3 regions of the Nocardiopsis sp. M1B1 genome follow, and region 2 is predicted to be linked to each of the others. Evidence: riboswitches for the same ligand, from Rfam matches in the RefSeq annotation. Region 2 holds a riboswitch; each other region holds the start of a gene.

Region 1 (3,264 bases), 1.1 Mb from region 2:
CCCCTCAGCGGGTTCCCCGGAGGGCTCGGCGCTCTCCTCGGGGGCGTCGGGGACCCCGTCCATGTAGGTCTCGCCGGGGGTCGTGGTCCCCAGCAGCTGGGACACCGTGACCATGGTGTACCCCTGCTCGTGCAGTTCCCGGATCGCCGTGAGGGAGGCGTCGACGGTGGTGCCGTGGATGTCGTGCATGAGGATGATCGCCCCGTCCGAAGCGCCCTCCAGCACCCGGTCGTGGATCAACGAGGCCTTGCGGTCCTTCCAGTCGAGGGTGTCCACGCTCCACAGGATCTGGGCCAGGCCCATGTCCGCGGTCACCGAGGCCACGCCATCGTCGGTCGAGCCGTAGGGCGGACGCATGAGGTCCATGGTGTAACCCGTCTCGCGGTACACCAGCGCCTGCACGACGTCCAGGTCCGCGCGCACCCCTCCCGCGCCCAGGCCGGCCAGGTCGGGGTGGTTCAGGGTGTGGTTGGCGATCTCGTGCCCCTCGGCGTAGGCGCGCCGCACCGTGTGCGGGTGCTCCATGACGGGGTTGCCGGTGACGAAGAACGTGGCCCGCGCGTCGTACTCGGCGAGGGCGTCCAGCAGTTCGGGGGTGCGCCCGCCGGGGCCGTCGTCGTAGGTCAGCGCCACGCACTTGGTGTCGGGGTCGGAGCAGCCGACGCCGGGGTCCACCGCGGGCACCTGTCCGGGGACGGCGCCGTCCTCCCGGCCGTCCTTGTCGGCCCGGGGCGGGGCGGCGATGGAGAAGTCGTCCACGCCCACGGTCGCGGCGTCGCGCACGCGCAGGCCCAGCTCGGACAGCAGGCCCTCGGCCTCACCGGCGGCGACCACCGCGCGGGTGCGGCCCTCCCGCGCCGGGGCGACCTGCCCGGCGTCGAACTCCACGACCAGGTCCCCGTCGGGGTTGAAGCCCACCGAGTCGTACAGGGAGCTGATCGGGTGGATGACGTCGGGGTCGGCCGGGCCCTCCCCGCCCTCCCCGCTCCCGACGGCGCCGCGCACCAGTCCGTTGAGCTCCTCCAGCTGCTCCTGACCGCCGACCAGCGCGGCGGAGGGGTGGTGCGCCGCGGTCTCGGTGTCGTACCAGTAGGTGGTGTAACCCTCCCGGGACCCCTCGGAGTCGGTCTCCACCCGGGTCACGCGGACCCCCAGCAGGCCGTCGCGCGCCGCGGTCAGGTTCCACCCCGCCTCGAAGGAGACCGCACCGGGGTTGGCCGCCTCGAAGGCGCGCACCTCGTCGGACAGCTCGCGCTCCAGGAAGTCGGCCAGCGGCTCGGCGTTGGGGATCACCGGGTAGGTCACCGAGACGGAGATCTCCCCGTCGTAGGGCAGCTCGGCCTCCTCCACGCCCGCCACGGCGGCCGCGTCCACCTCGGTGAGCCCGTCGGGCTCGCCGGAGGCCGGGGGAGGCGGCTCGCCCTCGGAGAGCGGCGCTCCCTGCGTCCGCGGCCCGGGCTCGGGCTCTCCGGAGGAGCGGGTGGCAAACAACACCATGCCCGCCAGGATCGCCAGGGCTACCACGACCGTGATCAGGGGGTGGTCCGGTGCCATGGCGAGGCGGGACTGCTTATTCACGAGGGAATCTCCACGTTCATCGCTCAGACGAACGTCCGCGGGGAGCAGAGAGGGCTCACCCGCGCAACGCTTGACTTCGTGTGTGACGCCGACCGAAGGACGGGGGTTCTCACCGTCCGGGCCGGGCGCATGGGGCCGCACGCCGGGTACAGGGGCGAAGGGGGCCCTCCCTATACTTGCAGCCGTGGAAGGTACATGATCCACCCCCGCGTCCCGGGCCCGGCCCGGAACGAACGGGGCGGAACCATGTCGCAAGAGGGAACCCGGTGCGAGTCCGGGACTGCCCCGCAGCGGTATGGGGGAACGAACGTCGCCATGAGCACTGGTAGTGCCGGTCGCCGAGACCGGAAACCGGGAAGCGGCGGCCAGTAGGAGGAGCGGTGTCCGCACCGCCCGCGCCCCCGAGTCCGAAGACCTGCCTCCACCCGGCGACGCGCCCGCGGCGCCGGTGGTCCCGCGCCCCGAGGGAGGGCCGGAGGCGGTGGCAGGTCCGGTGCGCGCCCGCGGCGCGTCCGTCGGCGTGCCCGCCCCTCTTCTCCTCCCCGCGGCCGGTACCCGGCTTTCGACGAGGGAGAGAAGCTCATGACCACGACCCCCGCGCCTTCCGCGGCCCCGGGCGGGCCGCGCCCCTCCGTGCGCTCGACCGTGCACGGCTACCCGCGCATCGGCCCCGACCGCGAGCTCAAGCGCGCCTGCGAGTCCCACTGGAGGGGCCGCACCACCGCCCGGGAACTGGACGCGGTCGCCGCCGACCTGCGCCTGGGCGTCTACGCCCAGCTGCGCGAGGCCGGTGTCGACGACATCCCCTCCAACACGTTCTCCTACTACGACCACGTGCTGGACACAGCGGTCCTGTTCGACCTGGTCCCCTCCCGCTTCGCCCCGCCCGCCGCGGCTCCGGACCGCGAGGAGGAGCTGCGCCGCTACTTCGCGCTCGCCCGCGGCGAGCAGGGCGCCCCTCCGCTGGAGATGACCAAGTGGTTCGACACGAACTACCACTACCTGGTCCCCGAGCTCTCGCCCGGCACCCGTCCGCGCCTGGTGGGCGACAAGCCCGTCGCCGAGTTCCGCGAGGCCGCCGAGGCGGGCTTCCACACCCGCCCGGTCCTGGTCGGCCCGCTCACCTTCCTGCTGCTGGCCAAGCCCGCCGACGGCGCCCCCGAGGGCTGGGAACCCGTCCAGCTGCTCGACCAGCTCCTGGACGCCTACGCCCAGCTGCTCGGCGACCTGCGGGCCGCGGGCGCCACCGAGGTCCAGCTGGACGAGCCGATCCTGGCCACCGACGAGGGCCGCGCCGCCGTCGGCCACCTGGAGCGCGCCTACCAGCGCCTGGGCGCGGTCACCGACCGGCCCTCCCTGCTCGTGTCCACCTACTTCGGCTCCATCGGCTCCGCGGCCCTGCGCGTCCTCAAGGAGTCCGCGGTCGAGGCGGTCGGCCTGGACCTGGTCACCGACGACGAGGGCGTGGACGACCTGGTGCGGATCTCCGGCTTGGGCGCCACCCGCCTGGTCGCGGGCGTGGTGGAGGGGCGCAACGTCTGGCGCACCGACATCCCGGCCGCCGTCGCCGCACTCGGCACCCTGCTCGCCCTCACCGACGAGCTGACCGTGAGCACCTCCTGCTCCCTGCTGCACGTGCCCCTGGACCTGGACGCCGAGACCTCCCTCGCCCCCGAGCTGCGCGGG
Region 2 (3,264 bases):
ACCGCCATGCCAGGGACCGAGTCGCTGGCCGCGTTCGCCGCGACCCGGGCCACGCTGGTGCTGCACCTGGCGATCCGGCGGGTGCGCGAGCTGATGGCCGAGATCGAACCCGAGTACGGCGGCGACTGCCCGGTGGTCGTGGTGTACCGGGCCAGCCAACCGGGCGAGGCGGTGCTGCGCGGCACGGTCTCCACCGTGGCCGACGCGGTGGAGGAGGCCGGGTTCCGGCAGGCGGCGGTGATCCTGGTGGGGCGGGCGCTCGATCCCGAGACGGGTGGTGAGTCCTACCTCTACGACCCGGCCCGGCCTCGGGTCAGCGGCCCGCCGTCAGGCACCACTGGGTGACCGTGCGGGCGGGCGACCAGCCGGTGAACGCGCCGATGGGCGCGGTGGTCTCGACGGCGATCCGGGTCAGCTCGCCCCCGTGGCGCCGGTGGGCGTCGGCGAGCAGGTGCTCGGTCTCCAGCGTCACCCCGTGCACTACGATCCGCCCTCCCGGCCGCAGCGCCCCCAGGCAGGCGTCGAGCACGCCCGGCCGGGTCGCGCCGCCGCCGACGAACACCGCGTCGGGCGCGGGCAGCCCGGCCAGCGCGTCCGGCGCGCGGCCGGTGACCACATCCAGGCCGGGAACACCGAGGCGGCCCGCGTTGCGGCCGATCCGCGCGGCCCGTTCGGGGTGGGCCTCCACCGCCGTGGCGGTGCAGGAGGGGTGGGCGCGCATCCACTCGACGCCGACCGACCCCGCGCCAGCGCCCACGTCCCACAGGTGCTGGCCCGGTGAGGGAGCCAGGCGGGCCAGCGCCGAGGCGCGCAGGTCGCGCTTGGTGAGCTGCCCGTCGTGTTCGAAGGCGTCGTCGGGCAGCCCCGCGACCAGGCCGTAGCCGGGCGGGCCGAGAAGTTCCAGGGCCAGCACGTGCAGCGGGGGCACCGTGCCGGGAGGTGAGGCGAGCCAGTGGTCGGCGGTGGTCTCCAGGCGCGACTCGGAGTCCGCGCCCAGGTCGCCCAGCACGGTCATCCGGCTGGCGCCGTAGCCCGCGCCGACCAGCAGGGCGGCGACCGCGGCGGGGGTGGCGCCGTCGGAGGAGAGCACCAGGACGCGGTGGCCGGGGGCGAGCTGGCGCAGCAGCAGGCGGGGGTCGCGGCCGACCAGCCCCACCACCGCGCAGCGTTCGGCGGGCCAGCCCATGCGGGCGCGGGCCAGGGCGACCGAGGAGACGGCGGGTTCCACCCGCACGGCGTCCGCGCCCAGCAGGTCGATCAGGGTGGTGGCGATACCGGACACCAGGGGGTCGCCGGAGGCCAGCGCCACGGTGGAGGGGGTGTCAGTGGAGGCGCCGCCGGTGGAAGCGTGGTCGGCGGAGGCGGCGTCGAGCGAGGTCAGCAGTGGCGGCAGGCCCTCGCGCAGGGGTGAGGGCCAGACCCGGCGGCGCTGCCGGGGCCGGTCGGGGAGCATCGCCAGGTGCCTGCGACCGCCCAGCACCGTGTCGGCGGCCAGGACGAGCGCGCGCAGCCGCTCGGGCAGGCCGGACCAGCCGTCCGCGCCGACGCCGACGACGGTGATCCTGGGTTCGGGGGGAGGGGGCGCGTCATCCTTCATTCCTCGGACGCTATCGTGGCGGCAGGCATGAGGTGCCCCAACGGCCCAGCCATCGGAAACGGTGGGGACGGCCGACGGGGAGAATCTGGGAAGCCCGGTGAGACTCCGGCACAGGCCCGCTGCGGTGAACCGAGCCTTCCGTCCAGGAAGGACCCGGCAAGTCCGAAGACCGGCCTCACGCCCGTCCCTTACCGATGGCGACATGAGCGGGAGCCTCTACATGCCATTGCGGTCACCGCACTACCCCTTTTCCGCGATCGTCGGCTGCGACGCCGAGGAACTCGACGACCTGGGCCTGTCCCTCGTCCTCACCAGCGTCTCCCCGGAGATCGGCGGCGTCCTGGTGCGCGGCGAGAAGGGCACCGCCAAGTCCACCGCGGTCCGTGCCCTGGCCTCCCTCCTGCCGCCCGTCGACGTCTACGAGGGCGACCGGTTCTCCGTGGACCCCGCCGACCCGGCGCAGCACTCCCCCGACGGGCCCTTCGGGTCCGGCACGGCCGTGGAGAGCCGCCCGGTGCGCCTGGTCGAACTGCCCGTCGGCGCCACCGAGGACCGCGTCCTGGGCTCCCTGCACCTGGAGCAGGCCCTCACCCACGGCAGGGTCGCCTACGAACCCGGTCTGCTGGCCCGGGCCCACCGCGGCATCCTCTACGTCGACGAGGTCAACCTCCTGCACGACCACCTGGTGGACCTGCTCCTGGACGCCGCCGCCACCGGCCGGGTCACCGTGGAGCGCGACGGGTTCTCCGTGGAGCACGCGGCCCGGTTCCTGCTCATCGGCACCATGAACCCCGAGGAGGGCGAGCTGCGCCCGCAGCTCCTGGACCGGTTCGGGCTCACCGTCGAGGTCGCCGCGCCGTCCGAGCCCGCGACCCGCGCCGAGGTGGTGCGCAGGCGCATGTCCCACGACGCCGACCCCGCCGCCTTCGCCGGTCGCTACCACGAGGCGGAGAAGGCCCTGGCCGAACGCATCGCGGCGGCCCGGGAGGCGCTGGGCCGGGTGCGCCTGTCCGAGGCTGCGCTGCTGAAGATCGCCGAGGTGTGCGCGGCCTACGACGTGGACGGCCTGCGCGCCGACATCGTGACCGCGCGCACGGCGATGGCGCACGCGGCCTGGGCGGGCCGGACGCGGGTCACCCGGGCCGACATCCGCCGCGCCGCCACGCTCGCCCTGCCGCACCGGCGCCGACGCAACCCCTTCGACGCGCCGGGACTGGACGAGGAGCTCCTGGACCGGATCCTGGGCGACGAGGAACCGCCGCCCGACCCCCCGGAGCCGCCGGGTCCGCGCGGAGGCGACGACGGCGACGGTTCCGAAACCCCGTCGGACGCACAGGACCCACAGGGCCCCTCCGACAACGCCAGTCCCCCGGATCACTCCGGGGGAGACGGGGAAGCCGAGGCCCCCGGCGCCGAACAGCCCGACCCGGAGCACTCCCCCGCCTCCGCCGAGCACGCGCCCGAGGACGCCGAGGGCGACTCCCCCGAGCCCCGCCCCTCCGGCGCCCCACCGGCCACCGCCAGGGCCGCCGCCCCCTACCGGACCCGGCTGCTCACCGTGCGGGGCTCCGGCGAGGGCGCCGACGGCAGGCGCAGCCGGGCCGTGGGCACGCGGGGCCGCCGGATCGGCGCCGCCGCGCCCGGACGGGGTTCGGGCAGCGCCGTCC
Region 3 (3,264 bases), 930 kb from region 2:
GATCGCCGAGGTCAGCGAGCCCAGCAGGGCCGAGACCGCGGCTCCGGCGAGCGTGAGCCTGACCGGACCGCCGCCCTCCCGGCCCAGCGACCCGACGGCGTAGACCGCGCAGACGGCCGCCGCGGCGCCCGCGAAGGCGAAGCCGACGTAGCCCAGCAGCGAGGACGCACCGAACACGCTGATCGCCAGGACCGCGGCCAGGGAGGCGCCCGCGTTGACGCCGAGCACGCCGGGATCGCCGAGGGGGTTGCGGGTCACCCCCTGCGCCAGGACCCCGGACACGCCCAGGGCCGCGCCGACCGCCAGCCCGGCCAGGGTGCGCGGCACACGCAGGTGCCGCACGACCAGGTCGGTGTCCGAACCGGTGAAACCGGCGTAGGCGAGGTACACGTCGGACACCGACAGCCGCTCGTAGCCGACCAGGACCGATACCAGCAGGGTCGCGGCCAGGACCAGCAGGGCCACCGCCAGCCCGGCCGCGCGGGCGCGGGCTCCGGCGAGCACCCCGGAACCGTCGGCGGCGGCCCGCAGCCGGTGCCGGACCCCCGAGGGCACGGTCGTCACGGGCCTCTCGGCCACATGGGGGGCCATCGGCCCGCCTACCCGAACAGGCCGGGGTGCAGGATCCGGGCCACCGTCTCCACCGCGGCCGCGCTGCGCACACCCGCGGAGCGGTCGGCGAAGGTGAACTCCTCCACCTGCCCCCCGGTGACCGCGGTCAGGTTGGCCAGCACGGGGTCGGCCGTGATCCGCTCCACGTCCGGGGCGGCGTCGGCGGCGGTCATCCGCGCGTCGCAGCACACGTCGACCAGGATGAAGTCGGGGTCGCGCGCGATCACGTCCTCGACGGCCACGTCGTGGTTGCGCCCGCCGTCCAAGTCGGCGAAGGCGTTGACGCCGCCGGCCAGCCGGATGATCTCGGTGGAGAAGTCCTGCCCGCCTGCCACCCGGAACCCCTGGTCGCTGGGGCGGCCGACCATCACCGTGGGCCGGTCCTCCTCGGGCACGCGGCCCTCCAGGGCCCGGGCGACCCCGCCTACCGTGCCCTCCATGTCCGCGACGACCTCCTCGGCGCGCTCGCGCGCGTCGAACAGCGCTCCCAGGTCCCGCAGGTCGGCGTAGACGCTGTCCATCGTCACCGAGGCCGGGTCGATGGTCGCGTCGGTGCGGCCGTCCCCGCTCGGGCACAGCGGTGCCGGGATCCAGCTGCCGACGCCCAGCTCGCGCAGGGAGGCCCGCGTGCCGAGGTTCTCGTCGGTGAACACGTCGTTGAACCCGGCGAGCACGAAGTCGGGCCTGTGGCTGAGCAGCTCCTCGCGGCTGGGCAGGTTGGGGTAGTACTCCTGCCCGGCCTGGGCGTCGGCGTACTCCTCCAGGACGGCGGCGTCCAGGAACGCCGTCCCCACCAGGCGGTCGCTGAGGCCCAGCGCGTGGGCGGTCTCGATGGCGGGCTGGTAGGCGGCGAACACCCGTTCCGGCGGGCTGTCCGCGGCCACCTCGACGCCGCAGTTGCGGATCGTCTCCCCGGCGGCCTCGGGGGAGGGGTCGGCGGTGCCCCCGCCGCAGGCGGTCGCGGCCAGGAGCAGGGCGAGGGCGGCGCAGGCGGGCAGGCGGTACCGGACCGCGCGTGCCCCGGTGGGCTTCATCGAACAAACCATCCTTCGTGGTCTGATGACGCGGACGGTCGCAGCCGGTCTCCTGGCTCCCGGAGTCGGGCTCTGGCCCCGCGCCCCCACCCTTCCCGAGCCGTGTCCGGCCCAGTGGCGTGCGGGAGGCGCCCTCCGGTCACAGTGGCGAGGACCGCGCCGGACTTCCACCGGCTTCCCGTGCACTGCGACGTCGACGATATGGACTTGTGCTGACAGTCAACCGGCCACGGTAGTGCACGCGGGCCCCCTCCGCGAGACCCGCTCCCCCTCCCGGCCGACGGCCGCGGTCCCGGGGGCCGCCGGTCCGCACGCGTGGCCGGTCCGGGACCGGGAACAGGGAACGCATGGAACTGATCACGGTGGAGGACGTCCGCGCCGCTCAGGAGCGCCTGCGCGGGGAGGTGGTGTGCACCCCGCTGACGGCGGGCCCCGCCGGAGGGCCGCCGTTCCTGCTCAAACCCGAGAGCCTCCAGCCCACCGGGGCCTTCAAGCTGCGCGGCGCCACCAACGCCGTCGCCCTGCTCGACCCCGCCCGGCGCCGCAGCGGTGTGGTGACCCACTCCTCGGGCAACCACGGCCAGGCGCTCGCCTACGCCGCTGCCCGGCAGGGGGCGCCATGCACCGTCGTCGTCCCCGAGGGCGCGCCCGGGGTGAAGGTCGACCGCATGCGCGCCCTCGGCGCCCGCATCGTCGTGGTCGCCCCCCGGGAGCGGGAGGCCACCGCGCGGCGGCTCCGGGACGAGGAGGGGCTCACCCTGGTCCCGCCCTTCGACGACCCGCGCGTCATCGCGGGCCAGGGCACGGTCGGCCTGGAGATCCTGGAGCAGTCGCCCGGGGTCGCGACCGTCGTCGTGCCCGTGGGCGGGGGCGGGCTGGCCTCGGGGGTGGCCACCGCCGCGCTGGCCGCCGCGGGCCCGCGCCGTGTCCGCGTCGTGGGGGTGGAGCCCGAACTGGCCGCCGACGCCGCCGAGAGCCTGCGCACCGGGAGCCTGGTCGCCTGGCCGCCCGAGCGCACCCACCGCACCATGGCCGACGGGGTGCGCGTGTGCCTGTCCGAGCTGACCTTCGCCCACCTGCGCGCCCGCCTGGACGAGGTCGTCACCGTGACCGAGGAGGAGATCGCCCGCGCCGTCGCCGCACTCGCCCACGGGGCGCGTCTGGTGGCCGAGCCCAGCGGGGCCCTGGCCGCGGCCGCGGTCCTGGCGGGCCGGGTGCCCACCGCGCACGGACGCCCGCAGGAGACGGTCGCGGTCGTCTCGGGGGGCAACGCCGACCCGGAGCTGTTCGCCCGCCTGGTGGCGTGAGCCGCGCGACCGGACGGGGCGGAGGCCGCCCGCCGGGGCCACGCCCTGGCGGGGCCGTTCTCAGGCGCGGGAGCCCCCGCCGCCGGCGGGCCCGCTCCCGTTCACCCGCTCCCGCTCGTCCGCGCGCGCCGCCACGGGGTTCGCGCGCCGGGCGGCGCGCGCGGCGCGGTCCTCGCGGCGGCGCATGGCCATGTCCGACAGGGCGGCCAGACCGAAGGCGATGACGACGGCGGCGACGATCAGCACGGTCCACAGCGCGGTACCGAAGGAATCGGGGTCGATCATGGGTGCTCCGAGGGGCTCGGGGGTGG

The links. Region 2 has a riboswitch for cobalamin ahead of ACSTA4_RS12580 (VWA domain-containing protein). Riboswitches for the same ligand answer to the same signal wherever they lie in the genome.
Region 1: it holds a riboswitch for cobalamin, as region 2 does, so the genes downstream of both, metE (5-methyltetrahydropteroyltriglutamate--homocysteine S-methyltransferase) here and ACSTA4_RS12580 (VWA domain-containing protein) in region 2, are expected to answer to the same signal.
Region 3: it holds a riboswitch for cobalamin, as region 2 does, so the genes downstream of both, ACSTA4_RS16960 (ABC transporter substrate-binding protein) here and ACSTA4_RS12580 (VWA domain-containing protein) in region 2, are expected to answer to the same signal.

The regions. Positions count from the first base shown of each region.
Region 1 is NZ_CP196194.1:1,897,020-1,900,283, forward strand. It holds gene ACSTA4_RS08205 (polysaccharide deacetylase family protein) at 1-1,554, opposite strand, end outside; cobalamin riboswitch at 1,835-1,995, shown strand; gene metE (5-methyltetrahydropteroyltriglutamate--homocysteine S-methyltransferase) at 2,161-3,264, shown strand, end outside.
Region 2 is NZ_CP196194.1:2,948,826-2,952,089, reverse strand. It holds gene cobM (precorrin-4 C(11)-methyltransferase) at 1-345, shown strand, start outside; gene cbiE (precorrin-6y C5,15-methyltransferase (decarboxylating) subunit CbiE) at 314-1,597, opposite strand; cobalamin riboswitch at 1,648-1,789, shown strand; gene ACSTA4_RS12580 (VWA domain-containing protein) at 1,824-3,264, shown strand, end outside.
Region 3 is NZ_CP196194.1:3,881,080-3,884,343, reverse strand. It holds gene ACSTA4_RS16965 (FecCD family ABC transporter permease) at 1-591, opposite strand, end outside; gene ACSTA4_RS16960 (ABC transporter substrate-binding protein) at 600-1,646, opposite strand; cobalamin riboswitch at 1,672-1,851, opposite strand; gene ACSTA4_RS16955 (threonine ammonia-lyase) at 1,994-2,953, shown strand; gene ACSTA4_RS16950 (histidine kinase) at 3,014-3,238, opposite strand.